Regions from separate parts of the Pseudomonas taetrolens genome, predicted to be linked through region 4. Evidence: predicted binding sites of a transcription regulator. Region 4 holds the regulator's gene; each other region holds the start of a gene.

Region 1 (7,929 bases), 1.2 Mb from region 4:
CTGGAAAGTGCGCTTACCGCGTTAGAACTTGATGAAGTGCTTACGGTAGTGCTGCAGCTCGGCGATCGACTCGCGAATGTCATCCAGCGCCAGGTGCGTCCCTTTTTTGACCAGGCTGTCGCGAACTTCCGGAGCCCAGCGGGCAACCAGCTCCTTGAGGGTCGACACGTCCAGGTTGCGGTAGTGGAAGTAGCTTTCGAGGGTTTTCATGTGGGTGTACAGGAAACGCCGGTCCTGGCAGATGCTGTTGCCGCAGATCGGTGACTTGCCTTTTGGCACCCATTGCTCAAGGAAGGCAATGGTTTGCGCCTCGGCCTCGGCCATGCTGGTGGTGCTGTCCTTGACGCGCTGGGTCAGACCGCTGCCGCCGTGGGTGCGGGTGTTCCATTCGTCCATGCGGGCCAGCACTTCATCGCTGTGGTGGATGGCAATGACCGGGCCTTCGGCAAGGGTGTTGAGGTTGCTGTCGGTGACAATGGTGGCCATTTCGATAATGACGTCGTTGTCAGGGTCCAGACCGGTCATTTCCAAGTCGATCCAGATCAGGTTCTGCGCGTTGTTCATAAAGGGCTCCCGGGCTTAGTCGCGCAGTTTAGCTTAGGCGTGCGGCCCACGTGCTAAACTCGGCGGCGTTTCATCTCCTTATCGCTTTATCAACACGGAACACCCATGGCCAAACGCCAGCTCAATCGTCGTCAGAATTGGCGCATCGAAAAGATCCAGGGCGAGCGCGCTGCACGCGCCGCCAAACGTGAATCCAGTGCCGTTGAGGCGCTTGAGGGCGGCGATCTGGGCCCCGAGCAGCTCGGCCTGGTCATCGCGCACTTTGGCGTACAAGTCGAAGTCGAAGCCCAGGAAGGCGAACTGAAAGGCCAGATGTTCCGTTGCCACCTGCGCGCCAACCTGCCCGCACTGGTCACCGGCGACACCGTTGTATGGCGCGCCGGCAATCAGGGCATCGGGGTAATCGTCGCCCAGCTGCCGCGTAAAACCGAGCTGTGCCGTCCGGACAGCCGTGGCCAGCTCAAGCCGGTCGCTGCCAACGTCGATATGATTGTGATTGTCTTCGCGCCAATGCCCGAGCCCCATGCCAACCTGATCGACCGTTATCTGGTGGCTGCCGAGCACGCCGGGATCCGCCCGCTATTGCTGCTCAACAAAGCCGACCTGATCGACGATCAAAATGCCCCGGCGCTTAATGCGTTGCTAGGTGTTTATCGACAGCTGGGGTACCCGGTGCTGGAAGTGTCGGCGCATCACGGCAATGGCATGCAGCAACTGCAAGCACAGCTGGATGGGCACATCAGTGTGTTTGTGGGTCAGTCCGGCGTGGGCAAGTCGTCCCTGGTCAACAGCTTGTTGCCAGAGGTCAACTTGCGGGTCGGGCCGCTGTCCGAGATTTCCGGGCAGGGCACGCACACCACGACCACCGCACGGCTGTTCCACTTCCCGGGCGGTGGCGACCTGATCGACTCCCCGGGTATTCGCGAGTTTGGTCTGGGGCACGTGAGCCGGGCTGATGTTGAAGCCGGGTTTATCGAGTTCAACGACCTGATCGGCCGTTGCCGCTTCCGCGATTGCAAACACGACCGCGAACCGGGCTGTGCACTATTAATGGCTCTGGAAGATGGCCGCGTACAGCAGCAGCGCATGAACAGCTACCGCTCGATCATCGCCAGCCTGCCCGAAAGCAGCTACTAAACCGCAGAAGCCCAGCAGGCGCGAACACGCTCGCGCCTGCTGGACTACGGGGCCTTATCGTCAAATAAATTCAGCTTTTTCCGCTCTTCATGGGCAGGTGGTGGCTGCTGGTCGGCCGGCAATACGATCGGATCAATCGGCGTTGTCGGTGTTTCAGCCTTGGCCTTGGGCGCGCCCTGCTCGCCTTCAATCGCCTGCTGGGCCTTTTTGGTCAGCACCACAATGTCGATGCGCCGGTTGATCGGGCTCAGCGGGTTGGTTTTGTTGAACAATTGGGACGAGGCATACCCCACGACTCGCGCCACCTGTGCCTCTGGGTAACTGCCTGCCACCAGCGCCCGTCGCGCCGCATTGGCGCGATTGGCCGATAACTCCCAGTTGCCGAAATCACCATTGCCGGCATACGGCGCGGCATCGGTATGGCCGCTGATACTGACTTTATTGGGCACCGCTTTAATGGTGTCGGCCAGGGCCAGCAAAATGTCTTCAAAATACGGCTTCAGGCGCGCACTGCCGACATCAAACATCGGCCGGCTCTCGGCATCCATGATCTGGATGCGCAGGCCGTCCGGGGCGATTTCAAACAGCAGTTGATCCTTGAATTTGCGCAACTCCGGGTTTTCTTCAACCTTGTTCTGCAGTTCTTGCAGCAACAGTTCGAGGCGCTCTTTCTCAACCTGATCGGCCACGCTTTCGGCCTGGTAAGCATCGAGCGGCACTTTGTCCGGTTGCGGCTGCAGCGTTTGTTCGGGGTTAAGGGTTTTTTCAGGTGCCAGCTCGGGGGTGCCGCCGAGGTCGATCACATACGGCGTGCCGCTCTCACTGAAGCCGATCGGGTCTTTGAAGTAGCCGCCGATGGCGATTTTCTGTTCTGGGGTCGCCGCAGTCATTAGCCACATCACCAGGAAAAACGCCATCATCGCCGTGGCGAAGTCAGCGAACGCGATTTTCCATGCACCACCGTGATGGCCTGCGGCATAGCGCTTGACGCGCTTGATGATGATTGGCTGATTGTTCTCCATAAATCAGCGACCGCGAACCACTTGTTCCAGCTCGGAAAAACTCGGCCGGTGCTTGGGGTACAACACTTTGCGACCGAATTCGACCGCCAGCGACGGCGGCATGCCCGAGGCGGAAGCCACCAGTGAGGCCTTGATCGATTCGTAGATGTTGAGCTCCTCCTTGGCATCGTGTGCCAGAGAAGTCGCCAGCGGCCCGAAGAAGCCATACGCGGCCAGGATCCCGAAGAACGTACCCACCAGGGCTGCACCGACGTGCATGCCGATCGCGGCCTGATCGCCTTCACCCAGCGAAGCCATGGTCACGACAATCCCCAGCACCGCGGCCACGATACCGAACCCGGGCATGCCGTCGGCAATACCGGTCACCGCATGGGACGGGTGATCCAGCTCTTCCTTGAGGTTGTACAGCTCCATGTCGAACAGCCCCTCAAGCTCATGGGGCGCCATGTTGCCGGACGACATGATGCGCAGATAGTCACAGATAAACGCCGTCATGCGTTCGTCTTTAAGCACGGTCGGGTACTTGGCAAAGATCGGACTGGCCGCTGCATCTTCGATATCGCCTTCGATGGCCATCATGCCTTCGCGACGACTTTTATTCAGAATGTCGTAAACCAGGCCCAGCACTTCAAGGTAGAACGCGTGGGAAAAACGCGAACCGAACATGCTGATGGATTTCTTGATCACGTGCAGGGTCATGTAGCCCGGGTTCGCCTGCAGGAACGCACCGAAAGCCGCACCGCCAATAATCAAGACTTCGAATGGCTGAATCAGCGCCCCGATCTTGCCATGGGAAAGCACGTAACCGCCGAGCACGCTCGCGAACACGACGATGATGCCGATAATTTTAGCCATAGGGATAAAGGTACTTATTGAGTCAGGTTCAAGATGATTGTCCGGCGCCGCTAAAACTCTTCTTCTCCTTATCGGCAAATCTGCGCCAGACTATAGCTTGCAACGGCGAAAAGCCATTTGCCCCGTCAGGGCGTGCACACAATGGATGATGACTGCGTTCCCATCATGACCTACGAAACCCTCGCCGTACCCTCAACGCCTTCTACCCTCGATGCCTGGGTCAAACACCTCGACGCCGTCAACCTGCCGATCCCGCTGCACAGCCACACACTGGTCTGCCAGGCACTCAACGACAGTCGACGCTCCCTGCGTGAAATTGCCGAGGTCATGCAAGACAGCCCGGCGCTGGCGCTAAGCCTGATCCGCGAGGCCAATTACCACGCCCACGGTAGTCTGAGCGAGCCGAGCGAGAGCCTTGAAGTGGCCATCAACCGCCTCGGCCTGCAACGCACCCAGGCGCTGCTTGAGCGTTTACCGGCCTTACCGGCTGAAGAAATGCCCTTGGCATTCCGGCAAATACAACTCATCAGCCAGCACGCCGCGCAGCAAGCCAGCGGGTTGTTCGGCAATCGTCTGGCACGGCTCTGGCACGAAATCTACTGGGGCAGCCTGCTGTTTCTCTCGCCACTGTGGGCCATGGCCCTGACCCACCCGCAACAGCTTGATGAATGGGAACGGCGAGTGTTTCATCAGGGCGAATGCGCCAGCAAGGTTGAGCAGCGGCTGTTCGGGGTGCGCCTGTTTGAAATCTGCCGGGCACTGGCGGTGTTGTGGCGACTGCCCGAGTGGGTGCTGCAAGGCTATGCCGTGATTACCGAAGAACAACGCACGCTGGTCAGCGTGCTGCACATCGCCCGTGACAGCCAGAATCCCCTGCGCCAACAGCAGCGCCTGGACGCCAATCCGGCACTGCGGCGCTGGCTGGGTCAGCCCGCCCATACCGTGCTGCTGGCCAACGGCCTGGCGCTGTCCGCGCAACAGGCCTGGGACTCACCGCATAACCTGCGCTGGCAATACCTGACCAGCCTGTACCTGCAAATGCCTCTGGATGAACTGCAACAGCAAGTGCATCAGAACGCGGCGAGCAGCGGGCGCTATCACGCGCTGCCCGACCTCTGGCACCCGGCACAGTCACTGCTCTGGCCGTGGGACATGCGCCGCACGAATCAGGGCCTGCTGCAGCCCGCCGCGCCACCTTCGGCCGAAGCACTGGCGTTGTGGCGCAAACACTGCGGAAAATTGCTGGCCGAACCGAGCGTGTTCAGCAACTCCATGCACCTGACCACCTGCGCCTGCGACGCCCTGATGGCCTGCGGCATGCGCCGGGTAATGTTGCTGATGGCCGACAAGACCTCATCCACCCTGCGCGTGCATCAAATCTCGGGGCTGCCCAAGGAAGTCTTCGATCTGAGCCTGCCCATCAATCAAAGCACCGCGCTGCAACGGTTGATGGAGCACCCGGCCCAAGTGCGCCTGACACCCGAAAATAACAAGGTGATTTCTGCCGTTTTACCCGATAGCCTGCGCAGCCTTTTCCCGGGGGAGCACCTGTTGTTGCGCTCATTGAGCAACCATGGCCGAACGGTGATGCTGATAGTCGCTGACCAGGGCGGCGGTCCGTTTTCACAGACCAGCGTGCAAGCCTTTGGTAAAACAGCGCAATGTATCGAGAAAGCGCTGAACAGCTTTACTGCTCGCGGGCGCTAACGCTTGCGCTACAATTCGCCCCCTTTCGCTCTGGAGACCTCACATGCCTGACTTCTCTGGCTTGCCGCTGGTGATTGAGCCCAGCGACCTGCTCGCCCGGCTCGAAACACCCAATCTGATTGTGGTCGACCTGACCAGCGTGGCGCGCTACGAGGCCGGGCACATTCCGGGCGCTCGTTTTGTCGACCCGAAACGGACACAACTGGGTCTGCCCCCGGCTCCCGGGTTGCTGCCGACCCAGGCTTCGCTGCAATCCCTGTTTGGCGAACTGGGGCACAACCCTGACGCGATCTACGTGGTCTATGACGATGAAGGCGGTGGCTGGGCCGGGCGTTTTATCTGGCTGCTGGATGTGATCGGGCACAAGGCCTACCACTACCTGGACGGCGGGCTTCACGCCTGGATCGCAGAAGGTTTGCCATTGTCCACCGAGGCCGCGCCCGCTGCTGGCGGCCCGGTTGCCCTGACGTTGCACGACGAACCCACGGCCACCCGCGAGTACCTGCAAAGCCGTCTGGGTGCCACCGACCTGGTGATCTGGGATGCACGCAGCGAAGGCGAGTACACCGGTGAGAAAGTACTGGCGGCCAAAGGCGGGCATATACCCGGCGCCAAACACTTTGAATGGACCGCTGGCATGGATAAAACCCGCCACCTGCGTATCCGCACCGACATGGCCCAGATCCTCAACGATCTGGGCATCAGCAAAGACAAAGAAGTGATTACCCACTGCCAGACCCACCATCGCTCTGGCTTTACTTATCTCGTTGCCAAATCGCTCGGTTACCCGCGCGTTAAAGGCTACGCCGGTTCCTGGGGCGAATGGGGCAACCACCCCGATACGCCCGTCGAACTGCCTGCAAAAAATTAAGGACCTTGAATGAAAAAGCGTTTATTCCTCCTCAGCCAGTACCTGTTGCCGCATCACCTGCTGTCGCGTCTGGCTGGCTGTATTGCCGAGTGCCGCGTGCGCTGGTTCAAAAATGCATTCACCACCTGGTTCGCCAAGCGTTACCAGGTGGATATGTCCCAGGCATTGGTTGAGGACGTGACTGCATACGAACACTTCAATGCGTTCTTCACCCGTGCCCTGAAAGAGGGCGCCCGCCCGCTGGATCAAACCCCGGGTGCCGTGCTCAGCCCGGCCGATGGTGCCGTGAGCCAGCTGGGCCCGATTGAGCATGGTCGCGTGTTCCAGGCCAAAGGCCACAGCTTCAGCGTGCTGGAACTGGTGGGTGGCGATGCTGGCGTGGCCGCGCAATTCATGGGCGGCGACTTTGCGACCATTTACCTGTCGCCCAAGGATTACCACCGCGTGCACATGCCGCTGGCCGGCACCCTGCGCGAAATGATCTATGTGCCGGGCCGTCTCTTTTCGGTCAACCAGACCACAGCCGAAAACGTGCCAGAGCTGTTTGCCCGCAACGAACGTGCGGTGTGTATTTTTGATACCGAGCGCGGCCCGATGGCCGTGGTATTGGTGGGCGCCATGATCGTGGCATCGATCGAAACCGTGTTTGCGGGCCTGGTAACACCGCCCAAGCGCGAGCTGAAAACCTTCCGTTACGACGAAGCTGCGCGTGCACCGATCCATCTGGAAAAAGGTGCCGAGCTGGGACGCTTCAAGCTGGGTTCGACCGCTATCGTGCTGTTCGGGCCGGAGCAAGTGAAATGGGCTGAAAACCTGGCAGCCGGTTCGCCGGTAACGATGGGACAGAGCATCGGTGCGCCAGCGGCTCAAACCGTATAAACGCAACGGCCCGCAGGCGCTGACGAGGCACGAAGGCTGCGATCTTTTGATATTGAGAAAGATCGCAGCCTTCGACAGCGCCTACAGGGAAAGGGCGATTATCAGCCCTGGCTGTTACGGTCGCGCTGACCCAACAGGTACAACACGCCATCCAGCCCCAGGTTCGAGATCGCCTGTTTGGCCGACTGCTTGACCAGTGGCTTGGCGCGGAACGCAACACCCAGCCCGGCAATGGCCAGCATCGGCAGGTCGTTGGCACCATCACCGACCGCAATGGTCTGCTCCAGGCTCAAACCTTCCTTTTGCGCCAGCTCACGCAGCAAGTCTGCCTTGCGCTGTGCGTCAACAATCGGCTCAACCGCCACCCCCGTCACCTTGCCATCCACCACACCCAACTCATTGGCGAACACGTAGTCGATGCCCAGCTTCGCCTGCAGCTGCTTGGCGAAATAGGTAAAGCCGCCCGACAGGATGGCCGTCTTGTAGCCCAGGCGCTTGAGTTCGGCGAACAGCACCTCAGTGCCCTCTGTCAGCCGCAGCGACGCACCGATGGAATCCAGTACGCTGACGTCCAGCCCCTTGAGCAGTGCCAGACGCTCCTTGAAACTGGCCTTGAAATCCAGCTCGCCAGCCATCGCACGCTCGGTAATGGCCGACACTTGCTCGCCCACACCGGCTGCTTTCGCCAGTTCATCGATGACTTCAGCTTCGATCAAGGTCGAGTCCATATCGAAGACCGCCAAACGGCGATTGCGACGGAACAGCGTGTCTTCCTGAAAAGCGATGTCGACATTGAGCTCTTGCGCCAGGTTGAAGAACTCGGCGCGCAAGGCCTGAATGTCGGTTGCCTCACCGCACACGCGGAACTCGATGCAGCTTTTGCTCAGCTCAAGC
Region 2 (7,929 bases), 200 kb from region 4:
CCAGCGCGGCATCCACCAAATCACCCACCTCCATGACGTCGTTCAAGGTGTTGATATCGATGCCGGCACGATCCCAGATCTCAGTGCGGGTGGCGGCGGGCAGCACGGCTTGTACATAAACACCTTGGGGCGAAAGCTCCAGGCTGAGACCTTGTGAAAGGAACAGTACAAACGCCTTGGTCGCCCCATAGACCGACATGCCGAACTCCGGAGCCAGACCCACCACCGAGCCAATATTGATGATAGCGCCGCTGCCTGCTTTCGCCAGACGTGGAGCGACAGCACTGGCGAGGCGCACCAGCGCGGTGGTATTGAGGGCTACCAGATGCGCAACGCTGTCGGTGCTCTGCTCAATGAAATGGCCGGCCTGCGCGGCGCCGGCGTTATTGATCAGGATCCCGATGCTGGCGTCATCGCGCAGGCGCGCTTCGACGATTGCCAGATCGCTGAGTTGGGTCAGGTCCGCTTGCAGCACTTCAATGCTGACGTCAAAGGCATCCCGCAACCGGGTGGCGAGCGTTTGCAGGCGTACGTGGTCGCGGGCGACCAACACCAGATCATGCCCGCGTTGGGCGAAACGCTCGGCGTAAACAGCGCCGATGCCGGTGGAAGCGCCAGTGATGAGAACGGTGGGGCGAGAAGTCATGGTGTTATCTCTTTTTCATGGGACAGGGGAGTGATCCGCGAAAACGCTTTGCGTGCTTCGCCGCGCCCGTCAACGAATTGAAACCAGGCGTGCCATTAAGATGATGATCTAAATCTAAACTGTCAACGTAATTTGATTACGTTCAACATCTATGTATGATTGGCACACGATTTACGAGCGAATGCGAGGTGTTGAACGTGAGAGTGAGCAAGGCCCAGGCGCAGGCAAACCGCGAGCACATCGTCGAGACGGCTTCAGAGCTGTTTCGCGAGCGTGGTTTTGACGGCGTAGGCGTGGCCGACCTTATGGCGGCTGCCGGATTCACCCACGGAGGTTTCTACAAACATTTCGGCTCGAAGGCTGATTTGATGGCCGAAGCCTCCAGCAATAGCCTTGACCGGTCGCTGGCCAGTGCCGAAGCGCTCGATATTCAGGGTTTTATCGATATCTATGTGTCGAGGGCTCACCGCGACGGGCGTGGCACTGGCTGCACCATGGCTGCGTTGTGTGGCGACGCTGCGCGCCAGCCGGACGAGCTGAAAGCGGCGTTTGCCGAGGGGATAGAGTGCACCCTGCAGACGCTGGCTGAAAAAGACCCGTCGTCGCCCGATGCAGCACCCGCAGACGCGAGAGCGAAGATGATCGAGATGTTCGCGCAGGCGGTAGGCGCGATTATTCTGTCGCGGGCCTGTCCGGATGACGCGCCGCTGGCTGATGAAATCCTCGAGGTTTGCCACGCCAGAATGACGGCATCGATGTCTGTTCAATCGGAGACCGACCCGCAGAGGGGATAGACGCAGGTCACACCTGCGCCTGTCACTTCGACGCCTGAATCAATGGCGACCAGCCCCGTGTCACGCGCTCAAACGGTCCGTCACCTGATTCAACTGCCCTGACAGCTCATGCAGGTGATGACTGGCCGCTTCGGTACGCTGCACGTTGTCCAGGTTGGTACTGGCAATGCTGGTGATTTCGGTCAGGTTGCGCGAAATGTCCTCGGCCACTGATGTCTGTTCTTCCGCCGCGGTAGCGATCTGGCGGTTCATGTCGCGGATCGCTTCCACGGCCTGGGTGATCCGTTCCAGCATGACGCCGGCCAGGGTCACTTGCTCGACGCTTTCCTCGCTACGTGACTGACCGCTTTCAATGGCTTGGGCCGCCTCCACCGCGCCGGTTTGCACGATGTGAATGATCTGGTTGATCTCGATAATCGACTCGGCCGTGCGCTGGGCCAGGCTGCGTACCTCATCGGCCACCACGGCGAATCCGCGCCCGGCTTCCCCGGCGCGGGCGGCTTCGATGGCGGCGTTGAGGGCTAGCAGGTTGGTCTGTTCGGCAATCCCGCGAATCACTTCCAGGACTTTGCCGATGCGGCCGCTGTCGGTTTCCAGGCGATGAATGACAGTGGCAGTGCTGGCGATTTCACTGCGCATCCGGGTGATGAGATCAATGGTGCCTTGCATGACTTTTTCGCCTTGCCGGGCGGACTGGTCGGCGTCGTCGGCAGCATGCGCAGCATCGGCGGCGTGACGCGCCACTTCTTGCGCGGTGGCCGACATTTCGGTCATCGCCGTGGCCACCTGATCCGTGCGGCTGAACTGCTCGTTGGTGCCACCGGCCATCAGGCTGGCGATGGCTTTCAGCTCACTGCTGGCGCTGTCCAGATCCTTGGCGCTGACCTGTAAACGGCTGAAGGTCTCGGCGAGAAAGTCGCGAAGGGTGTTGGCGGCGGCGGCCAATGTACCCAGTTCATCCTGGCGGCCGCTGACCACGCGTTCGGCGAAGCGGCCTTGGCTAAGTTGCGCCACGTATTCAATCAACGCGCGAATCGGTGTGACCAGATGGCGGTTGACCAGCCACAGGCTCAACACACCGATCAGCAGACCAGAAGCAAGCATCACGATGATCCCCAGCAACACCGTGCGATCGGCGCTGGCGCTGATCCGTTTCGATTGTTCGACACCTTGCTGGCGCAACGCATGGACCAGTTCGCTCATCTGCTCGCTGGCGGCACGGTCCACGCCCTTGACGGCGGTGTCACCGGCCGTTGCATCGGCGCCTGCGGCCACATAGGCCTCACGCCCCTTCAGGTAGGCCATACCCAGCAAGCGGTGCTCGTCACGCAAGCGTTCGATGCGGGCCTTGAGGGGGGGCTCGATATCCGCTATTCCGATCAGTTCACCCAGGATGCCCTGCACATCGTTCTGCCGTGCTTCAAACTGCCTCCAGTACTTGTCCAGATCGGCGGGTTGTTTGCCGCGCAGCAGCACGTTTTTCCATTCCTGAACCTGCACCTTGAATTGCAGGTTGGCTTCATCGATCAATTGAGACGTGCGCAGCGGACCCTCGATCAGCGTTGCGTACTGCTGTATGCCGTTCGACAGAAAGTGAAAACACGCCAGGGCGATCAACAGCATTGCCAGCAGACTCCCGCTCAACAGGGCAAGAATTTGCGCTCTCAGGGATTTTTGCAGAAACATCAGAAGGTACTCATGGCAGGGGTGAGGCACGCCTCGTCAAGGCGTGAAAAATGTCCGGGCTTCCCTGTCCGCGACCTTGGCCAATAGGGTCGGGGTCGGACCACTTGGCTTAAACAGGATCGGCGGGCCAGAGCAGTTCTTGAGCAAAATATGATCGTGGGCAACGGATAATTTGATGTGCATGCTTTGCCATCAAAATGTCATGCTGGCTTGGGATAATCCGGTTAACGTGAGCCTGTAGAAATGTCCCGGCCCGAGCGGCTCGGGCGGGAAGGGGGACCTGTGTGTCAGCCGCTACCGGGTGACGCGCAGTGCGGTAAAAAACGGCCAGGATCGGGGCGAATGCAAACACACCAAATAGCCACGCCGCAGCATTGGCAATGCCCGCGGCTCCGCCGGGATCGGTGAGGCCGGCGACGTTTGCCACCATTCCATGGAAGACTGTCCTCTTCGCAATCCCGGTGATCGTTTGAGCCTGCTCGGAGACGGTGCCGTTCTACTCGAAAAAATGCCAAGCCCACCGCGTGAGTGAGCCGCTTGCGGCCAAAAGCAGCTTACGGATCAGCGTCTGGGCAATAAGGAATTGAGGGCGAGTTGCTGGTTTTAGACACATAACCACACCTCTATGCGGAGTCAGAGGGCTCTGGCTCAAGTGAAACGTGGACTGCCGGAAAAACTTCACTTTCATGGCCTGGGATGTTTCTGATCCGAAGAACGTCTTCAAGGACTTCCTTGAAAATCGGTGCTGCAATAGCCCCCCCGAAGTAGCCATGTGCAGTCGGTTCATCCACGACCACAGCCATAATGAATTCAGGTGCATTGGCCGGGGCGATACCCACGAACATGGCTCTATATTTGTTGCTTTTGTATCCGCCACTGGACGCCTTGCGTGAGGTCCCGCTTTTGCCCGCTATCACATAACCTTTGATTGCTGCGCGCTTTCCACCTGCTCCAGGTCCATCCACAGCCTGTATCATCATGTCCAGAACAGTGTTGGCGACCTCCGGACTTATAACATTGCGTGGCGGCTGCGATTTACCTTTGATGAGTGACAGGGAGATCAGATCTCCATCGTTGGCAAAGACGGTATAGGCTTGCGCCAGCTGAGCCAGATTGACCGACAAACTGTATCCGTACGAGAGGCTCGCTGTAGCGATATCCGACCATACTCTCTTGACTGGAACAGTCCCGATACTTTCCCCCGGGAAGTAAATCGCCGTATTATTTCCGAATCCAAGGTCAGTAAGTAATCGCGAAATTACTGCGCCGCCCGTTGGAATGGCGACCTTGCTCATGCCGACATTTGAAGAGCGGCGGATAATTCCTGCCAGGTCTAACTGGTGGTCTCTACCGACATCCCGAATGGTATATCCATTGATTTTTAGGAAGCCAGGGGCTATCTGAATGATTGCATCTTTATCAATGACATTGGCGGTCAGAACGGCGGCCATGCTGAAGGGTTTTATCACCGAGCCGGGCTCATACACATCCGTAAATACACGATTTCTAATGAGTTCAGCATTGAACCCTCTGCGTGCATTTGGGTTGAATGAGGGCATTGTCGACAGGGCTAGTATCTCTCCTGTTCTGGCGTTTATAAGAATGGCACTTGCCGATTTGGCGGCATTGTTCTTGAGCCCTTTAAACAATGCTTTTTCAACGTAATATTGAAGGGTGGAGTCAATGGTTAAATGTAAATCGCCGCCGGGGGTGACGGGTTTGTGCACAAGGGTTTCGCGGGTAAGCCGCTTGTGTAAGTTTAAGGTGCGCTCTTCCAGGCCAGACGTGCCAGAGAGTTGATGGTTGTACATTAATTCGACACCTTCAATACCTTTCTGGTCAATGTTGGTGAAGCCTAATGTCTGAGCCAGCCTCGAGGACTGAGGGTAAAATCTTTTGTATGCCTGGCGCTCATAAAGGCCCGGAATAGAAAGCCTCATTGTTTTTTTTGCGAGCTCGGGGTTGACCCTTCTGGCCAAATAGGCGAACGCTTTACCGCGATCATTCAATGTGAGCTTTTTGATTCGCGAGGCATCAATATCAAGATAGTCAATTAAAAGGGCGGATTGCTGATTCGTTGGGGCGAACTGTCCAGGGTTTACCCATAAGGTGCTGACGGGTGTGGAAACTGCCAATGGCTGATTAAATCTGTCAAATATAGTGCCGCGAACCGGAGCTGTTTCAATCAGCCGCGTTGAGCGTTTACGACCCTCGCTGCTCAAAAATTCATGAGAAAAGACCATGAGGTAAGTTATTTTGGCCGCAAGCACCAGTGAAAGTGAACAAAATATAGCGATGACGATGGTAAATCTCGGGTTTGTCGTCAGGGAACTCACACTGTACATCCTGATATATACGCTCAACACAAGATCAGCCTAACTAAATTATTACCATCCTGCTTTGTAATATAAAGAAATATTCTCGGTGACTGATTGATCTCCAATGTCTTTGGTAGAAAAGTCTGGCGATGAGGTGTCGCGGCGCTGAAGATCAATCACTGGCGCAGCGGTTGTGACCTAGAAGCGCAGGTACGTCACTCCGCAGCGGTGAGCCTGTCAGGTTTTTCTCCAAGCCCTTGGGCATGATCATGGGTATCATTCAAGAAAAATGAGGCAGCATGATGGTGGTAATGTGTCTCGGACAGTATAAAAAATTCCCTGTCTATTTGCTTTCGCAATTCAACCAGCGAAACGTCCCTCGTCCCCAGTCGCACGTCGACGCCATAAGCATTGATATTGATTATATTCTCGGCTCCTTTGGCAATGAGCTGGTATGCCCAGCAGTAGGCTGATTGATGGGGGTAGTAACGTATTTTTCTCGCGTCTAGTTGCTCACGTAAAAGGGCTGCATCCAAAATGATGATTTTGTCTGTCATGACTTGGGTGAGTAATGTCTCAAGTCTCAATAATATGGCGACTTTTTCGTGATCAGTGTAACCATTCCACTGGATGATTTCATGGTGGAAGCGTTTGCAGCCGCGACATATTAAATCGCCGAATACCGTTGAGCAAAGGCCAATGCACGGTGTCGTTACTGTATGTTTTGACATGTTGAATTCTGTGATGTGAGAGGCCAGGGTTTAATGGCTGTATTCGTAAGGTTCGTAAAGGCCCGAATGCATACTCCGACCTTTACGCTGAACGCGTGCCGTGTTTTCTTAATCCCAGCTAAGTGCTCCACCTGTCTGGTATTCAGTCACCCGGGTCTCAAAAAAGTTCTTCTCTTTCTTTAAGTCCATGATTTCACTCATCCAGGGAAACGGATTGGCCGTACTAGGATATTCATCCTTCAACCCTATTTGCGAGAGTCGACGGTTGGCAATGAACTTAAGGTAGTCCTCCATCATCGCAGCGTTCATGCCCAGCACACCGCGTGGCATCGTGTCGCGAGCGTATTCAATTTCTAGCTGGGTCCCCTGCAAAATCATCTGGGTTGCCTCCTCTTTCATCTCGGAGTCCCATAGGTGCGGGTTTTCGATTTTGATCTGATTGATCACATCGATGCCAAAGTTCAGGTGCATCGATTCATCGCGCAGGATGTATTGAAATTGTTCGGCTACGCCAGTTAATTTGTTACGCCGTCCCATCGAAAGGATTTGGGTAAAGCCACAATAGAAGAAAATACCCTCAAGCACGCAGTAGTAGGCGATCAGATTTCGTAACAGCTCTTTATCCGTGTCGACGGTACCGGTCTCAAATGTTGGATCGGAGATTGAACGCGTATATTTGAGCCCCCAGGCAGCCTTCTTCGCGACAGACGGAATCTCGTGGTACATGTTGAAGATCTCTCCCTCATCCATGCCCAGCGATTCAATACAGTATTGATAGGCGTGGGTATGGATCGCTTCTTCAAAGGCTTGGCGCAATATGTACTGACGGCATTCCGGGTTGGTAATCAGGCGGTACACAGCCAGTACCAGATTGTTGGCAACCAGAGAGTCAGCAGTCGCAAAAAAACCGAGGTTACGTAACACGATACGGCGTTCATCTTCGGTCAGGCCTTCGGCACTTTTCCAGAGCGTAATGTCAGCCGTCATATTGACTTCTTGCGGCATCCAGTGGTTAGCGCAGCCATCCAGATATTTCTGCCAGGCCCAATCGTATTTGAAGGGAACTAGCTGATTAAGATCGGCGCGACAGTTAATCATGCGCTTTTCGTCAACCGCTAAACGCGCACTGGCACCTTCAAGTTCTGCAAGCCCTTCAGCGACGTCGAGGGTGTTCAAGGCTGCCTTGGCGCGAGCGATAGCCGCAGAGTCTGATTCAGTGACGGCGCGAGCTTCTTCGGCAGCTGATATCCCGACCAGATCAAGGGTGTTTTTAGCTGCCATGTTTTCATTTCTCTTCGAGGAATGAGTAGCGACAGAGGCGATGGTTACTTCGTTGGACTCGTTCCGGTTCAACATTAGAAGATGCTCCTTATTGGTTTTTTCTGGGCAATAAAATGCCAATTCCAGCTTGAGAAAATCGAGCTGAAGCATTCGATAAATTCGTTTTTGCAATACCCGGTTTGTGGGCGTTGATGGAAAGCCCGGCAAGGCTCTCACAGGTTAAAACACATCATGTAGTGTTCTTGTGTCTACGTGGACACACTATATGGTGGTTGTTTTTTTGGGTCAACCCGATGGCCGGAGCTGTTGGCCATGGTGGCGACTTGGTTTCCCCCCTAACCACAGGATTTCCGGGGGTGACGGGATACTTTTTTTATTTGATTTTTTTGTTCGGCGACTGATGGGCATTTGTAGTGTCTATTCCGCCCTTGACATTCGATATCGCATCAGAATTGGTAAAGTTCGCCGTCATG
Region 3 (7,929 bases), 340 kb from region 4:
CCGGTAACGTCGAGTTGTTTGTTCGCCGCATAGAGGCCGCTAAGGCCGATATTGAATGACATGTTTCTCTCCTTGAGGCGTATGAGTCGGCTTAGAGGCCAATGGTCTGGACTTTGGAAATACCAATGCTGCCCAGACCCGCGAGGTTGAGCATGATCTCGCCACCGGTCTTGCTCAGGGTCACGCTGTTTACCGTGGCTGGCAGGTAAGTCGTCAGCGCCGTGGTGCCGGTGTCGGTTTTGCTCGAGGCGGTAAAGGTGTAGTTGCCCTTGTCCAGCAACAGGCCATCGTCGTCCATGCCATCCCAGGTGAAGTCCACACTGCCGGCTTTTTGCGTGCCCAGCTCAAGGGTCCTGACCACTTCGCCGTCAGCGTTGGTAATGCTGATGACCGGCCTGGAGTCCGCGTCTGCCACCACGACCGTGCCATTGAAAGGTTTGTCGCTCGTGGGGTCGACGTAGGCTTCGCCGGTTTGCACGATCACCGAGCGGCCCACCAGCGACGAGGCCTGCAAGGCCTGCGAAGACTGGAAGTTGCCGGAAATGGCGTTGACCGAATCGTTCAGCGTCGTGATCCCTTCCAGGCTGCTGAACTGTGCCAGCTGTGCCACGAATGCGGTGTTGTCCTGCGGATCCAGCGGGTTCTGGTTTTTCAGCTGGGTGACCAGCAATTGCAGGAACGCGTCCTTGCCCAGCGCCGAACCGCTGCCGGAAACCGCTTTGGAAGCAGCGGCCAGACTGGTGTCTGTGGTCTTGGCCTGGGCAGAGTTGGCGAGCACCTGATTCAAGGTCGGGCCGCTGGTGGAATCGGTCACACTCATTTACGTCGCCCCTTATCACTGACCGAGGGTCAGGACCTTCTGCATCATGGTTTTGGCGGTGTTCATCATTTCAGCGTTGGTCTGGAACGAACGACTGGCGGAAATCATGTCGGCCATTTCTTCCACCACATTGACGTTGGGGTAATACACATAGCCCTTGGCGTCGGCAGAAGGATGGTTAGGCTCGTAACGGGCTTCAAGGGTGCTCTGGTCTTCGACCACCCCCAGAACCTGCACGCCTTGGCCGGCAGCGTCCTGGTTCTGGAACAGCGACTCTCCGGTTGCGCTTTGCGCCCCCTGGAACATCGTGGCAAACACCGGGTGACGCGCACGGTACGTCTGGTCAATGCTCGAAGACACGGTTTCGGCGTTGGCGATGTTGCTGGCAACGGTATTCAGACGCGTGGTCTGAGCACTCATGGCGCTACCGGCAATATTGAACACACTGGCTAGAGACATGAATTACTCCCCGCGCAGGGCTGACATAAGCCCTTTGAATTTGCTGTTGAGCAGGGTGAAGCTGGCCTGGAAGTTGACCGCATTCTCTGCGTAACTGGACTGTTCCAGCTGGGCGTCCACGGTGTTTTGGTCAATCGAGGGTTGCATCGGCGTGCGATACAGCAACGACTCATCGCTGCCGCTCAGGCCTTGGGCTTCGATATGGCGGGTATTGGTCTTGTTCAGGGCAAAACTGCCGTTCTGGTTTTTATCGTTCTGCGCGGCAAGCACAGAAGCAAAATCCAGATCCCGGGCTTTGTAGTTCGGGGTGTCGGCGTTGGCGATATTGTTCGCCAGTACTTCGGCGCGCTGGGCGCGAAAACCCAGGGCTTGCTCATGGATACCGAGCGCTTTATCGAAGCTGATGCTCATGTCGAAAAACCTTTGTGGGCTGACCTGAGAGATAGGTTCAGGTTTTACATAGGTTGATCAGAGCAAGTGCCGTGCCAGTTTTCACATCGCCGTATTTCAAGGCCTGGCCGGGGGAATTGAAGGCGGCAATGCCAGAAAAGCGGCAATGGATGTCCGCTGACTGCCGCTTTTCTGCCGCTTTTAATCAGCGTTCTCTGTGCAGGAGCGAGCTTGCTCGCGCCTGCAAAGGATGGCGTTGATTACTTGGCCTGGTAAATAATCCCCGGGCTGCACTGGATCATCTGGTAATGATCGGGCAAGCCGTTGAGCGCTTCTGAGGCACCCAAAAACAGATATCCCCCCGGTTTCAGGGTGCTGTGAATACGCAGCAGGATGTCTTTTTTGACCTCGGCCGAGAAGTAGATCAGGACGTTGCGGCAGAACACCACGTCAAATTTGCCAAAGCCGGCGTAGCTGTCCAGCAAGTTGAAAGAGCGAAACTCGACACGGTTTTTGATCGGCGCCTTGAGCACCCAGCGCCCAGGACCCTTGGGGTCGAAATAACGCTGCAAACGCTCCTGGGACAAACCGCGGCCAATCGCCAGGTTGTCGTACTCACCGGTTTTGCACGTCGAGAGCATCGAGGCCGACAGGTCGGTGGCCATGATTTGCACCCCCGCCCGCAACTGCCCCAGATTGCTGCGCTCGAACTCGTCGATGGTCATCGACAGTGAAAACGGTTCCTGGCCAGACGAACACGCCGCCGACCAGATGCGCAAGCGTTGACCCGGGCTAGCCTTGATCAGCTCGGGCAGGACTTTGTTCTTTAGCACTTCGAAGGGATAGGTATCCCGAAACCACAGGGTTTCGTTGGTGGTCATGGCATCGACCACCTGCTCGCGCAGCCCGCTGCGCGGCTGGCTCTGAATCCGCTGAATCAGCTCGCCCAGCGACTTGATACCTTGCTGCTCCATCATCTTGTTGAGACGGCTGGAGACCAGGTACTGTTTGTTTTCACCCAGCAAAATGCCACAGGCTTTTTCCAGGAAAACCCGGAACTGTTCAAAATCCAAATTAGCCGTCGACAAATGATCCCGCCTCTTAAATCGTGTTGACCGCCAGGGGCTGCGCCCCTAGCTAAGGTCTGATGCTTTGATCCGGTCAACTACCCGGGATGCCAGGTCATCAGGTCGAAACTTGGCCAAAAAGTCATCGGCACCGACTTTTTTGACCATTGCCTGATTGAAGACCCCGGACAACGAAGTATGCAGAATGATGTGCAGGTTGTGCATGCGTGGATCGTTCCGGATCTCGGCAGTCAAGGTATAGCCGTCCATTTCCGGCATTTCGATGTCCGAGATCATCATCAAGAATTCCTCAGACGGATCCTTGCCCTCTTCTACCAGCTTGCGCAAGTAGTTCAAGGCCTGGCGTCCGTCGTTGAGCGACACCACCTCAACACCCACCGTTTGCAGGCAACGGCTCACCTGTTTGCGCGCCACCGACGAATCGTCGACCGTCAGCACCCGCAATGCGATCGCCTTGCTCTGGATATCGACATCCACCACTCCTTGGGAAATGGTTTCAGACGAGGGTGAAACCTCAGCCAGAACCTTTTCAACATCGATGATCTCGACCAGTTGATCGTCCATCCGGGTCACCGCCGTCAGGTAATGGTCGCGCCCGGTGCCCTTGGGTGGCGGATGAATATCCTCCCAGTTCATATTGACGATCCGTTCGACCGATCGAACCAGAAACCCCTGGGTCCGGGTGTTGTACTCCGTGATGATAACGAACGGGTTGCTCTGGTCTTTCAACGCACCGAACCCGGTGGCCATGGCCAGATCAAGAATCGGAATGGTCGTTCCGCGAATACTCGCCACGCCACACACCACCGGATTGGACTTGGGCATGACCGTCAATGTCGGGCACTGCAGCACCTCCCGCACCTTGAATACGTTGATCCCGTAAAGCTGCGGCCCATCCAGACGAAACAACAACAGCTCCAGGCGGTTTTGACCCACCAGTTGAGTGCGCTGGTTAACCGCATCCATCACCCCAGCCATACTCAGATCCTCTTAAAACTTTAAGTTGCGGCGCAAAGCCCGCGAAACGGCACGGGCTTTGCTATTTATCCGGCATGAACGCAAAAACGACAAAATCCTGCCACTGGCCACTCATGCACTCTGTGTACCGTGGCCTGGGCATCGTGACGGCTGCGGGCCTGTTGGGCGCTGGCACTCAGGCCCACGCCGACGCTTTTACATCGCCTGATCAGCTTATCGGCGTGACCCAGGGCTTTCTTGAATTTGCCGTCGAAGACTATCTCGCCACTCGTCAGACAGAAGGCCGCTACGAGATACAGGTCAACACTCTGGACCCGCGCCTGCGCCTGGCCCACTGCGACAAGGAATTGACAGCCAGCCTCGAAAGTCCGGCGCAACCCATGGGTCGCGTGACCGTACGCATCCGCTGTGACGGCCTCTCGCCCTGGACCATCTTCGTGCCGGCCCAGGTCAAACTGTTCCGCGAGGTGGTCACGGTGGCCCACCCGCTCAAGCGCGGCATGTTGATCGACTACGCCGATGTCACCCTGCGCGAGCGGGATATCAGCCAGATCAATCAGGGGTATTTGACTGCCGTCGAGCTGGCGGTGGGGCAAAAACTGTTGCGGCCCATGGTGACCGATCAGGTCTTGACCCTCACCCACCTGGAACAGGCAGCGGCCGTACGCAAGGGCGATCAGGTCGTGATCAATGCCCGCAGCGGCACGTTAAGTGTCAAAATGCCCGGCGAAGCCCTGTCCGATGGCGGCCTCAGCGAGCAGATCCGGGTTCGTAACCTGAACTCCAAACGCGTGATCCGGGCGCGAATCATCGCACCGGGGCAAGTTGAGGTAGCCTTGTAGGAAAGTTGGCGTCAGTCTCGCTGCTTTCCTACACTGTGACTTGACGCAGATCAGTACCCGTCGGCGCCGACCTATGATTAATCGAGCCTAAAGTTTTCCCGGGTATGGCCGAAAACATGGCAAGCGTCCAAATACCCAGAGGTTTTGCATCATGGTCATCGACTTCAGTCGTCTTAACAGCGCACCGCCTTTAACCGGCAGTACGCGCAGCAGCAACCATCAGGAAGCAGGCAGCGCCACGCAAGCGGCCCCTGCACCCAGCCCTGAGCAAGCCAGCGCTCCGAGCGGGGAATCGGTTCGACTGAGCCCCGAAGCTCAACAGTTGCAGAAAATCGGCGACGCGTTGCGTGAACAACCGGCAGTCGACAGCAGTCGTGTGGCCGAACTGAAACAAGCCATCGCCGATGGCAGCTATAAAGTCGACAGCCAACGGGTCGCCGGCAAACTGCTTGAAATGGAAGCCCAGCGCTAGCCCCACGGCCAGTGCAGGCTTTTGGACGCTTAACTCCCAGAGCCCAGCATGCACGACACCCAATTACTGCAATTGATCAACGACGACCTGGCACCGGCCGAGCAACTGCTTGGCCTGCTGCAGGACGAGCACATCGCCCTCAAGGGCCGCGACATGCAGGTGCTGGAAAAGATTCTGGCGCGTAAACAATCGTTGATCATTTTGCTTGAGCAACATGGCCGCAGACGCAGCGAGATTCTGGCGGGCCTCGGCCTGACCACCAACCGCAGCGGCCTCGAAAGCCTTGCCAGCCACTCAAGCGTGGGTCAGCAGTTGCTCAGCCAGAGCGATGCCCTGAATCACCTGCTGGCTCAATGCCAAGCCGCCAACGTGCTGAACGGGCAATCGATCCAGACCCAGCAGGCAATCACTGCCAATCAGTTGCGCATCCTGCATGGCGGCGAAGCCCCGACGCTGTATGACGCACGAGGCTCGACGTCGATGCTCAGCAAACCTCGCGCCTATAGCCAGGTTTGAAGCCCGGCCTACACGCGCTCTGACGCGTCCGGATCGGGCTCTGGCCCGACCGTTTCACTGTCTGGTTCCGGCTCTGGTTCCGGCTCGATGTTATCCACCATCTGGTCTTGCACCACTTGCTCATCCACACGCGGGTCGAGCGCGGCAACCAGCGGCGAACTGGACATGCTGTCGGGCATGGCCACGTGATGCAGCGGAGCGTCGTCGACCTGGTGCAGGTTAGTGACTGCATTCGGGCGAATGCGCCATACCAGAGTCAGACTGGCCACGCTGAAAAACGCGTACAGCATCTGGCTCCCCCATACCTTCATCAATACGCCCGCGACCAATGGCCCGATGCTTGCGCCGATGCCGTAGGTCACCAGCAACATCGCGGTCAACGACACGCGGCGCTCCGGCTCAATGTGGTCATTGGCGAAAGCCACCGCCAGCGGATAGATGCAAAACTGCACCAGTGCGCTCAGGCCACCGGCCACGAACAGCACTTCAAGCGGTACCGCCGGCAAGATCGCCAGCGGCAACGAGGCTATTGCCAGCAGGAAGGCGAAGATACGAATCAGCAGCGGCCGGTCATAGCGGTCCGACAACCAGCCCAGTGGCCATTGAGCCACCAGCCCGGCGAAAATGCAGCAGCCCATGTACAAACCGACCAGCTCGGTAGAGAGCCCTTGCTGAGCGGCATACAGCGGTGCCAGGCCGTAGAACGCACCGACCAGCAAGCCGGCGCCCAGCACCGCAATCAACGATTGCGGTACGCGCTTCATGAAGAACTTCGGGTCCATCGGCGCCGGGTGCAAGGGCGCCGGGTGAATGCGCCGGGTCATCGCCACAGGCACCAGGCACAGGGCAAAACACAGCGCCACCAGCATCAGCAGCTCAAGCCCCAGCGCCGGGTGAACCACCAGAATCAGTTGCCCCAGCACCAGGCCCAGGTAGGACGCAATCATGTACAGGCTGAAGACCACGCCACGCTGCTTGGCATCAGCCTGCTCATTGAGCCAGCTTTCGATGACCATGTACTGGCACATCATCCCCAGCCCCACGATCACCCGCAGCAGCAGCCATAGAGGCAACCAGTCGGTCAGTCCGTGACACAGCACTGCGGCACCGACGATGCCGGCGCACGTGGCGTAGGCGCGGATATGTCCGACCCGGGCGATCAGCCGATGGCCAATCTTGCCGCCCAGCACCAGACCAAAATAGTTGGCCGCCATCAAGGCACCGACCCACAGGCCGTCGACATTGTCTGCCGCCAGCCGCAGTGCCAGATAGGTACTCAAAAGCCCCGAGCCGATCAACATCATCAGCGAGGCAAAATATAACGCTCGAAAAGACTTCCAGATTTGGCGCATGGCTTTACGTGCGGCTCCTTGTGCGAGCAGTCAGCCAGTAAACGATAGCTGACTGCCACGGGTTCAAACAGTAAAGCCTGAGCCGTTATCCGTCTGAACGATTAAGCCTGAGCCGCCAGTACGCGACGCTCCCAGGGCGTGATTTCATCATAGAAGCTTGTGAGTTCAAGGGTTTTGGTCGCGACGTAGCCTTCAATGAAGTCTTTGCCGAACAACGCTTTTGCCAAGTCACTGCGTTTGAGACGCTCGAGGGCGGCATGCAACGTACATGGCAAGGACAACGCCTCGGGCACTTCGAACTGACCCTGAATGGCCGCGGTCGATTCCAACTCATGCTCGATACCATGCAAACCCGCCGCCAGACTGGCCGCAATCGCCAGGTACGGGTTAGCGTCAGCGCCCGGCAAGCGGTTTTCGACCCGCCGCGCCACAGGCGAGCTGGCAGGTATGCGCAGACCGGCCGCGCGATTATCGTGGGACCAGCACGCATTGTTCGGAGATGCATACGGGTGACACAGGCGCTGATACGAATTGACGTTCGGTGCAAACAACGCGGTGAAGTCTGCCATGCCGGCCTGCTGCCCGCCGATAAAGTGCCGGAATGTCGCAGTCGGCTGCCCCGCCTCGTCGCTGAAGACATTGCGTCCGCTGCCCAGTTCTACCACGCTTTGGTGAATGTGCATCGAACTGCCAGCCGTGTGTGCCAGCGGCTTGGCCATGCAGACCACGGTCAGGCCGTGCTTGAGGGCAACTTCCTTGAGCAGGTGCTTGAACAAAAAGGTCTGGTCGGCAATCAGCAGCGGATCGCCGTGCAGCAGGTTGATCTCGAACTGGCTGACGCCCATCTCGTGCATGAAGGTGTCACGCGGCAAGCCCAATGCCGCCATGCCGGCATACACTTCGTTGAAAAATGGGCGCAGGCCGTTATTGGAGCTGATGCTGAAGGCCGAGAAACCGTCCTCACGACGACCATCGAGCCCCAGAGGCGGACGGAACGGCTGGGTCGGGTCGG
Region 4 (7,929 bases):
CGCGACATGTCCCAGCGGCGGATGATGGCGGCAATCCCCGATGCCGATGTGATCATCACCAACCCGACGCACTACGCCGTCGCCCTCAAGTACGACCCGCAAGAGGGTGGGGCGCCGATGTTGCTGGCCAAGGGCAGCGACTTCCTGGCGCTGAAAATCCGTGAGATCGGTAAGGAGCACAACGTCCTGTTGCTTGAGTCCCCTGCATTGGCGCGCTCGATCTACTATTCCACTGAGCTAGAGCAGGAAATCCCCGCCGGGTTGTACCTGGCCGTGGCCCAGGTATTGGCCTACGTGTACCAGATTCGTCAGCACCAGGCCGGCCGCGGCAAACGCCCGGACCCACTGAAAGACCTGCCGATCCCGCCTGACCTGCGACGTGATGAGTAAGGCGGCATGGCTGCGGCGCTTGTTATCAGTAGTGGCTTTGCGTAAATCTGCTTAACTTGAGAAGGCCGAGAGTCATGAAGCTTCGTGCCTGCAATGGAGATGCGCGATGTCCATCGAGTTAACCCTTATTCCTCAAGGCTCTGCCAGCACTTATGCGCTGAGCGACTCGCGCGATATCGCGTGCGTCGATCTTGAGAGCCCGTTCACCACCTTCCCGGTGCTGGACGGCACATTTGCGATTTTCTGGCTGGATCAGCTACAGGGTTCGCACATTATTGGCTTTGGCAATGAATGCACCAACCTGCTGGCATTGATTGCGCTACCGACGGTGCCCGAAAGCAGCGGTCGGGCGCAGTACTACGAGGCAATCATGTCGCGTTGCCATCAGGAGCGTGATTCGATCCTGGGATTCCTGCGCAAATCATTGAGTTTTGAAGGCATCAATGGACGTTGTGTGCGCAGCTTTATTTTGTACAAGCTGCTGCGCCAGTTGCGGCTGGCCAATGTGCCGATATGGCAGGGTGGCGCGGGCGAGTGGGACGAGCGATGCGGCGAGATCCTGATCGGTGGACGCGGCTCGCCGCATTACGAGCCCAATCGCAGGATCGATGTGGCATTTGAGTCCAGCAGCAATGCGTGCCTGGTGATCGACCTGGGTGAGTGGCACTGGAACTGACCGCGTTTTCGTAACCGCCGGACGCGGCCTCGCTCTGCTCGTCTGCTGCTACAGAATGCTTGTAGCAGTTGTCGAGTGAAACGAGGCGACGTCCGGGCAGCATCCCGCCTGCTTCGCCATCTTAATCGAATGATTTTTAGAGCAAACAGAGAGTTGGAAGGCTTCTTGCACAAGCAGGCTTTGTGGCGCGTATGGCGTCAAAAGTTTGCTAAAGGTTTCTCGCAATGTCATTGGATCGCTCTCAGTTAATCAACACCGCACGCAACGGTCTGGCCGGATTGGGTCAGGGGCAGTTGGGTGTGCCGTTGTTGCTGTTGGTGATGCTGGCGATGATGATGTTGCCCATCCCTGCATTTTTGCTGGATGTGTTTTTCACCTTCAACATCGCGCTGTCGATTGTGGTGCTGCTGGTGTGCGTGTACGCCTTGCGTCCGCTGGACTTCGCGGTGTTTCCGACCATTTTGCTGGTGGCGACCCTGATGCGCCTGGCGCTGAACGTGGCGTCGACCCGGGTGGTGATGCTCCACGGGCAAGAGGGTCACGCGGCGGCGGGCAAGGTGATCCAGGCCTTCGGCGAGGTGGTGATCGGCGGTAACTACGTGGTCGGCATCGTGGTGTTCGCCATCCTGATGATCATCAACTTTGTGGTGGTGACCAAAGGTGCCGGGCGCATTTCCGAGGTGAGTGCGCGCTTTACCCTCGATGCCATGCCCGGCAAGCAAATGGCGATCGACGCGGACCTCAATGCCGGCCTTATCGATCAGAACCAGGCCAAGCTGCGCCGTCAGGAAGTGGCCCAGGAGGCGGAGTTCTATGGCTCCATGGACGGTGCCAGCAAATTCGTGCGCGGGGATGCCATCGCCGGCTTGCTGATTCTGTTCATCAACCTGATCGGCGGTATGGCCGTGGGTATCTTCCAGCACGGCATGAGCTTCAGCGAAGCCGGCAAGGTCTACGCCTTGCTGACCATCGGTGACGGTTTGGTGGCGCAGTTGCCCTCGCTGCTGCTGTCGACGGCCGCCGCGATCATGGTCACCCGGGCTTCAGGCTCTGAAGACATGGGCAAGCAAATCAATCGGCAGATGTTCGCCTCGCCCAAGGCGCTGGCGGTATCCGCCGGTTTGATGGCGGTGATGGGGATTGTGCCGGGCATGCCGCATTTTTCCTTCCTGAGCCTGGCCGCAGTGGCCGGCGGCGTGGCGTACCTGATGTGGAAAAAACAGGCCGTGGTCAAGTCGCAGGCCCTGCAAGAGGTGCAGCGCCAGCAAGAGTTGCTGCCGTCTCCGGCCCGAGCCCTGGAAACCAAGGAGCTGGGCTGGGATGACGTGACGCCGATCGACATGATTGGCCTGGAAGTGGGTTACCGCCTGATCCCGCTGGTGGATCGCAATCAGAGCGGCCAGTTGCTGGCGCGGATCAAGGGCGTGCGCAAAAAGCTGTCTCAGGACCTGGGCTTTTTGATGCCCACCGTGCATATCCGCGACAACCTCGACCTCGCACCCAGCGCCTATCGGCTGACCCTGATGGGGGTGATTCTGGCCGAGGCCGAGATTTACCCGGACCGGGAGTTGGCGATCAATCCAGGGCAGGTATTCGGTACGTTGAACGGCATTACCACCAAAGATCCGGCCTTTGGTCTGGAAGCTGTGTGGATTGAGGTCAGCCAGCGCAGTCAGGCGCAATCGCTGGGCTATACCGTAGTGGATGCCAGTACGGTGGTGGCGACCCACTTGAATCAGATTCTGTACAAACACTCCCATGAACTGATCGGTCATGAAGAAGTGCAGCAGTTGATGCAGTTGCTGGCCAAGGCTTCCCCCAAGCTGGCTGAAGAGTTGGTGCCCGGGGTGTTGAGCCTCTCGCAGTTGCTCAAGGTGTTGCAGGCCTTGTTGGCCGAGCAGGTGCCGGTGCGTGATATTCGCAGCATTGCCGAGGCGATCGCCAATAATGCCCATAAGAGTCAAGATACTGCCGCTTTGGTCGCGGCGGTGCGGGTCGGGCTGTCCCGCGCAATCGTGCAAAGCATTGTAGGTGTTGAGTCCGAGCTGCCTGTGATCACCTTGGAGCCAAGGTTGGAACAAATATTGCTCAATAGTTTGCAGAAGGCCGGACAAGGCCAGGATGAAGGTGTTTTGCTGGAGCCGAGCATGGCTGAAAAGCTCCAGCGTTCGTTGATCGATGCGGCTCAGCGTCAGGAGATGCAAGGCAACCCGGTGATCTTGCTGGTGGCAAGTCCGGTACGCGCAATGCTTTCGCGGTTTGGCCGTTTGGCGGTGCCGAACCTGCATGTGCTGGCGTACCAGGAAATTCCTGACAACAAGCAAGTCACGATCGTCGCGACAGTAGGCCCTAACGGCTGAGGGTTTGATTTATGCAAGTGAAGCGATTTTTCGCCGCCGACATGCGTCAGGCCATGAAGCTGATACGTGATGAGTTGGGGGCAGATGCCGCCATTATTGGTAACCGCCGGATTGCCGGGGGCGTGGAATTGACCGCGGCCCTGGATTACAAGCTGTCCGCGCTGGCACCCCGGGTGCCAAACATTGAACTTGAAGAAGAGCTGCGCAAGACCCAGTCACGGATTGTTTCGGCCCAGGCCGAACTGAGTCTGCGCGGTGAGGGCGATGCCGAGGGCAGCCGTCAGCTGTTTGCCGGTTTGCCGCTGACCGCCGCCGAACCGTTGATTGAGCCGGTCCCGGTCGAACCGCTGCGCCCGGCGCCGGTGGTCATGCAATCGATGGATCAGCATGCGTTCGACACCATGCGCTCCGAACTCTCCGGGTTGCGGGAGTTGCTGGAAGTGCAATTGGGTTCGCTGGCCTGGAATCAGCTCCAGGGAAGCATGCCCGAGCAGGCCAATTTATGGCGCCGACTGCAGCGCATCGGTTTGTCCGGGCCGCTGTCGCGGGATCTGCTGGCGCAAGTGGTGGGCATCCAGGAGCCGCGCCAGGCCTGGCGCATGTTGTTGGCGCACCTGGCACGGATGATTATCACGCCGGAGCTTGAGCCGCTGGAAGAGGGCGGGGTGATTGCGATGGTCGGCCCCGCGGGCATGGGCAAAACCACGACGCTGGCCAAGCTGGCGGCGCGTTATGTACTCAAGTACGGCGCGCAGCATATCGCGCTGGTGAGCATGGACAGTTTCCGGATCGGTGCCCAGGAGCAGCTCAAGACCCTGGGGCGTATCTTGAATGTATCCGTGACCCATGTAGCGCCTGGCCAGTCGTTGGGTCAGACGCTCGAACCGCTGGAACGCAAGCGCGTGGTACTGGTGGATACCGCCGGCCTGCAGGCCAGCGACCCGGCGCTGCGGTTGCAACTGGAGAGCCTGGCGGGGCGCGGCATCAAGGCGAGAAATTATCTGGTATTGGCCACCACCAGTCAGAAGCAAGTACTGGCGGCCGCGTACCTGAGCTACAAGCGTTGCGGGCTGGCCGGGTGCATCCTGACCAAGCTGGATGAAACGGCAAGCCTGGGTGAGGTGTTGAGTCTGGCCATCGGTCACGAGTTGCCGGTGGCCTACCTCACGGACGGTCCTCGTATCCCCGATGACCTTCACCTGCCGCGGCGTCACCAGTTGGTGAGTCGTGCAGTCAGTGTGCAAATGCAGGAAGAACCCAGCGAAGAGGCCATGGCCGATATGTTCGCTGATATCTATCACAGCCCCCCCAAGCGGGTCGGCTGAGTTAGCTACGATTACGTTGCAATGTACCTACATTGATGGTCTGCAAGGTGTTGTTCCGCTGGGGAACGCGCAGCCAACCTATGTAGCCGCGCCTAAGTAAGACAAGGTAAAGAAAGATCATGGGCAGCATGCATCCCGTACAGGTTATCGCAGTGACCGGCGGCAAGGGTGGCGTCGGTAAAACTAACGTGTCAGTCAACTTGTCCATCGCGCTGGCCGAGTTGGGCAGGCGCGTCATGTTGATGGACGCTGACCTTGGGTTGGCGAATGTTGATGTCCTGCTCGGACTGACGCCCAAATTTACCCTGGCCGATGTGGTCGAGGGGCGTTGCGAGCTGCGTGACGTATTGGTGCAAGGCCCTGGCGGGATTCGCATTGTGCCGGCGGCCTCAGGCACCCAGAGCATGGTTCATTTAAGCCCGGCGCAACACGCCGGCCTGATTCAGGCGTTCAGCGACCTGGGCGACAATCTGGACGTACTGGTGATCGACACGGCGGCCGGGATCGGCGAGTCGGTGGTGAGCTTCGTGCGCGCCGCTCAGGAAGTGCTGCTGGTGGTGTGCGACGAGCCGACGTCGATCACCGATGCCTATGCCTTGATCAAGCTGCTGAATCGTGATTACGGCATGAACCGCTTTCGCGTGCTGGCAAACATGGCCCAAAGCCCGCAGGAGGGTCGCAACCTGTTCGCCAAACTGACCAAGGTCACTGACCGTTTTCTCGATGTGGCCCTGCAATACGTAGGCGCCGTGCCCTACGACGAATGCGTGCGCAAGGCGGTGCAAAAACAGCGGGCTGTCTACGAAGCATTCCCGCGCTCCAAATGCTCGCTGGCGTTCAAGGCCATTGCGCAGAAAGTCGATACCTGGCCATTGCCGGCCAACCCCCGTGGGCACATGGAATTTTTTGTTGAGCGTCTGGTGCGCCAGGGTGGGGGGCGGATCTGATGACGGCCAGCGGTTATCGCATGTACAGCAAGTCGTCACGCGACAGCCAGTATGAGCTGATCGAGCGCTATGCGCCGCTGGTCAAGCGCATTGCGTATCACCTGCTGGCGCGCTTGCCTGCCAGCGTGCAGGTGGATGACCTGATTCAGGCGGGGATGATCGGCCTGCTTGAAGTGTCGACCAAATACGACGCAACCAAAGGCGCGAGTTTCGAGACCTATGCGGGGATCCGCATTCGTGGCGCGATGCTCGACGAAGTGCGCAAGGGTGACTGGGCACCGCGCTCGGTGCACCGCAATACCCGTATGGTCAGTGACGCCATTCGGGTAATTGAAGCAAAAACCGGCTGTGACGCTAAAGATCATGAAGTTGCGGCCGAACTCCAGTTAAGCCTTGATGATTATTACGCGATTTTGAATGACACCCTGGGCAGTCGCCTGTTCAGTTTTGACGACCTGCTGCAGGACGGTGAACACGAAGGGCTGCACGAGGATGGCGCGAGCGCTCAACTCGGGCCTTCGCGGGATCTGGAAGACCAGCGGTTTCAGACGGCGCTCGCCGACGCCATCGCCAATTTGCCGGAGCGTGAGCGCCTGGTACTGGCGCTGTATTACGACGAAGAACTGAACCTCAAAGAAATCGGCGAGGTGCTGGGGGTGAGCGAATCGCGGGTCAGCCAGCTGCACAGCCAGTGCGCCGCACGATTGCGCGCACGTCTGGCCCAGTGGCGAGCACACTGATCGCATAGGCCCCCTGTAGGGGCGAGCTTGCTCGCGATGCGGTTTACGCGGCCTCATCGCGAGCAAGCTCGCTCCTGCAGGTTCTGAGACGTATTAACCGAATTGATTGAATGGCGCGCTCACAGGCTGGGCGCGTTTAAAACTGCTTGGAGGTCGAATTGGACAAGAACATGAAAATCCTCATCGTTGATGATTTTTCAACGATGCGGCGGATCATCAAAAACCTGTTGCGTGACCTCGGGTTCACCAACACGGTCGAGGCAGATGACGGTATTACCGCGCTGCCGCTCCTTAACCAGGGTCACATCGACTTTTTGGTGACGGACTGGAACATGCCGGGCATGACCGGTATCGAGTTACTGCGCCACGTGCGGGCCGACGAAAAGCTCAAGCATTTGCCTGTGCTGATGGTGACCGCCGAAGCCAAGCGTGAACAGATCATCGAAGCCGCCCAGGCCGGGGTTAATGGCTATGTGGTCAAGCCGTTCACGGCGATCGCACTCAAAGACAAGATTGAAAAAATCTTTGATCGCATCGGCTGATCGGTTTGCCTCGGGGGCGTTATGGAGCAGCAAGAATCTACATTGGGCGAGTTTGAGTCGACCCTGAAAAAACATGCACGGGAATTGGTCGAAAGCCTTGAAAACGGCCAGTTCGGCGATGCGGTGCAACTGATTCATGAACTGAACCAGACCCGCGACCGCGGACTGTATCGGGAAGTCGGCAAGCTGACCCGTGAATTGCACAGTGCCATCGTCAACTTTCATATTGACCCGACGGTGCCGCAAGCTGAAGAAGTGTCGCAGATCACGGATGCCACTGAGCGTTTGGCTTATGTTGTGCGCCTGACGGAAGCGGCTGCCAATCGAACCATGGACCTGGTTGAACACTGCACGCCACTGGTCAACGGCCAGGGGCAGGAAGCCAAAGCCCTGAGTGCTGACTGGGGACGCTTTATGCGGCGCGAGATCGGTGCTGAAGAGTTTCGTGAGCTGGCGCGCCGGGTTGACAGTTTTCTGACGCGCAGTGATCGCGACAATCAGGTGGTGTCCGCTCATCTCACCGACATCATGCTGGCCCAGGATTACCAGGATCTCACCGGTCAAGTGATCAAACGGGTGACGCAACTGGTCACGGATGTCGAAAGCAATCTGCTCAAGCTGGTGCTCATGGCGAGCCAGGTCGATCGCTTCGCAGGGATCGAACATGACCGTGAAGCCCTGCGCGCTGAAAATAATTCGCAAAAAAACCAAGCGAAGGGTGAAGGTCCGCAGATTCATGCCGATAAGCGTAATGACGTCGTATCCGGTCAGGATGATGTAGACGATTTGCTGTCCAGTTTAGGTTTCTAGGTCTTGAGTTGGCGCGCGGGCGCTGTTGTCCGACGGCGTCGCACAGACCTACTTCAAGGAGCACATACATGAGCTTCGGCGCCGATGAAGAAATCCTTCAGGATTTCCTGGTTGAAGCCGGCGAGATTCTAGAGCTGTT

The links. The regulator FliA, encoded in region 4, starts transcription of late flagellar genes. The targets are predictions, from matches to a motif close to CTAAAGTTTNNNNNNNNNNNGCCGNTAA.
Region 1: motA (flagellar motor stator protein MotA) is a predicted target of FliA. The motif match lies at 3,647-3,674, and genes of this name have one in related genera.
Region 2: DQN55_RS13570 (methyl-accepting chemotaxis protein) is a predicted target of FliA. The motif match lies at 3,243-3,270, and genes of this name have one in related genera.
Region 3: flgM (flagellar biosynthesis anti-sigma factor FlgM) is a predicted target of FliA. The motif match lies at 4,665-4,692, and genes of this name have one in related genera.

The regions. Positions count from the first base shown of each region.
Region 1 is NZ_LS483370.1:4,376,463-4,384,391, forward strand. Features, by position in the region: gene orn (oligoribonuclease) at 22-564, opposite strand; gene rsgA (small ribosomal subunit biogenesis GTPase RsgA) at 670-1,701, shown strand; gene motB (flagellar motor protein MotB) at 1,746-2,723, opposite strand; gene motA (flagellar motor stator protein MotA) at 2,727-3,578, opposite strand; gene DQN55_RS20195 (HDOD domain-containing protein) at 3,744-5,285, shown strand; gene DQN55_RS20200 (rhodanese-like domain-containing protein) at 5,329-6,156, shown strand; gene asd (archaetidylserine decarboxylase) at 6,166-7,035, shown strand; gene serB (phosphoserine phosphatase SerB) at 7,137-7,929, opposite strand, start outside.
Region 2 is NZ_LS483370.1:2,973,836-2,981,764, reverse strand. Features, by position in the region: gene DQN55_RS13580 (SDR family NAD(P)-dependent oxidoreductase) at 1-646, opposite strand, end outside; gene DQN55_RS13575 (TetR/AcrR family transcriptional regulator) at 844-1,440, shown strand; gene DQN55_RS13570 (methyl-accepting chemotaxis protein) at 1,501-3,126, opposite strand; gene DQN55_RS13555 (peptidoglycan D,D-transpeptidase FtsI family protein) at 3,750-5,462, opposite strand; gene DQN55_RS13550 (DUF1289 domain-containing protein) at 5,660-6,175, opposite strand; gene DQN55_RS13545 (ribonucleotide-diphosphate reductase subunit beta) at 6,284-7,456, opposite strand.
Region 3 is NZ_LS483370.1:3,508,036-3,515,964, forward strand. Features, by position in the region: gene flgE (flagellar hook protein FlgE) at 1-62, opposite strand, end outside; gene DQN55_RS16160 (flagellar hook assembly protein FlgD) at 92-820, opposite strand; gene flgC (flagellar basal body rod protein FlgC) at 836-1,279, opposite strand; gene flgB (flagellar basal body rod protein FlgB) at 1,283-1,690, opposite strand; gene cheR (protein-glutamate O-methyltransferase CheR) at 1,930-2,757, opposite strand; gene DQN55_RS16180 (chemotaxis protein CheV) at 2,803-3,735, opposite strand; gene flgA (flagellar basal body P-ring formation chaperone FlgA) at 3,810-4,577, shown strand; gene flgM (flagellar biosynthesis anti-sigma factor FlgM) at 4,729-5,049, shown strand; gene DQN55_RS16195 (flagella synthesis protein FlgN) at 5,098-5,565, shown strand; gene DQN55_RS16200 (MFS transporter) at 5,574-6,917, opposite strand; gene DQN55_RS16205 (glutamine synthetase family protein) at 7,019-7,929, opposite strand, start outside.
Region 4 is NZ_LS483370.1:3,171,162-3,179,090, reverse strand. Features, by position in the region: gene flhB (flagellar biosynthesis protein FlhB) at 1-390, shown strand, start outside; gene DQN55_RS14650 (hypothetical protein) at 497-1,066, shown strand; gene flhA (flagellar biosynthesis protein FlhA) at 1,297-3,426, shown strand; gene flhF (flagellar biosynthesis protein FlhF) at 3,438-4,751, shown strand; gene fleN (flagellar synthesis regulator FleN) at 4,871-5,698, shown strand; gene fliA (RNA polymerase sigma factor FliA) at 5,695-6,438, shown strand; gene DQN55_RS14625 (chemotaxis response regulator CheY) at 6,609-6,980, shown strand; gene DQN55_RS14620 (protein phosphatase CheZ) at 7,002-7,790, shown strand; gene DQN55_RS14615 (chemotaxis protein CheA) at 7,859-7,929, shown strand, end outside.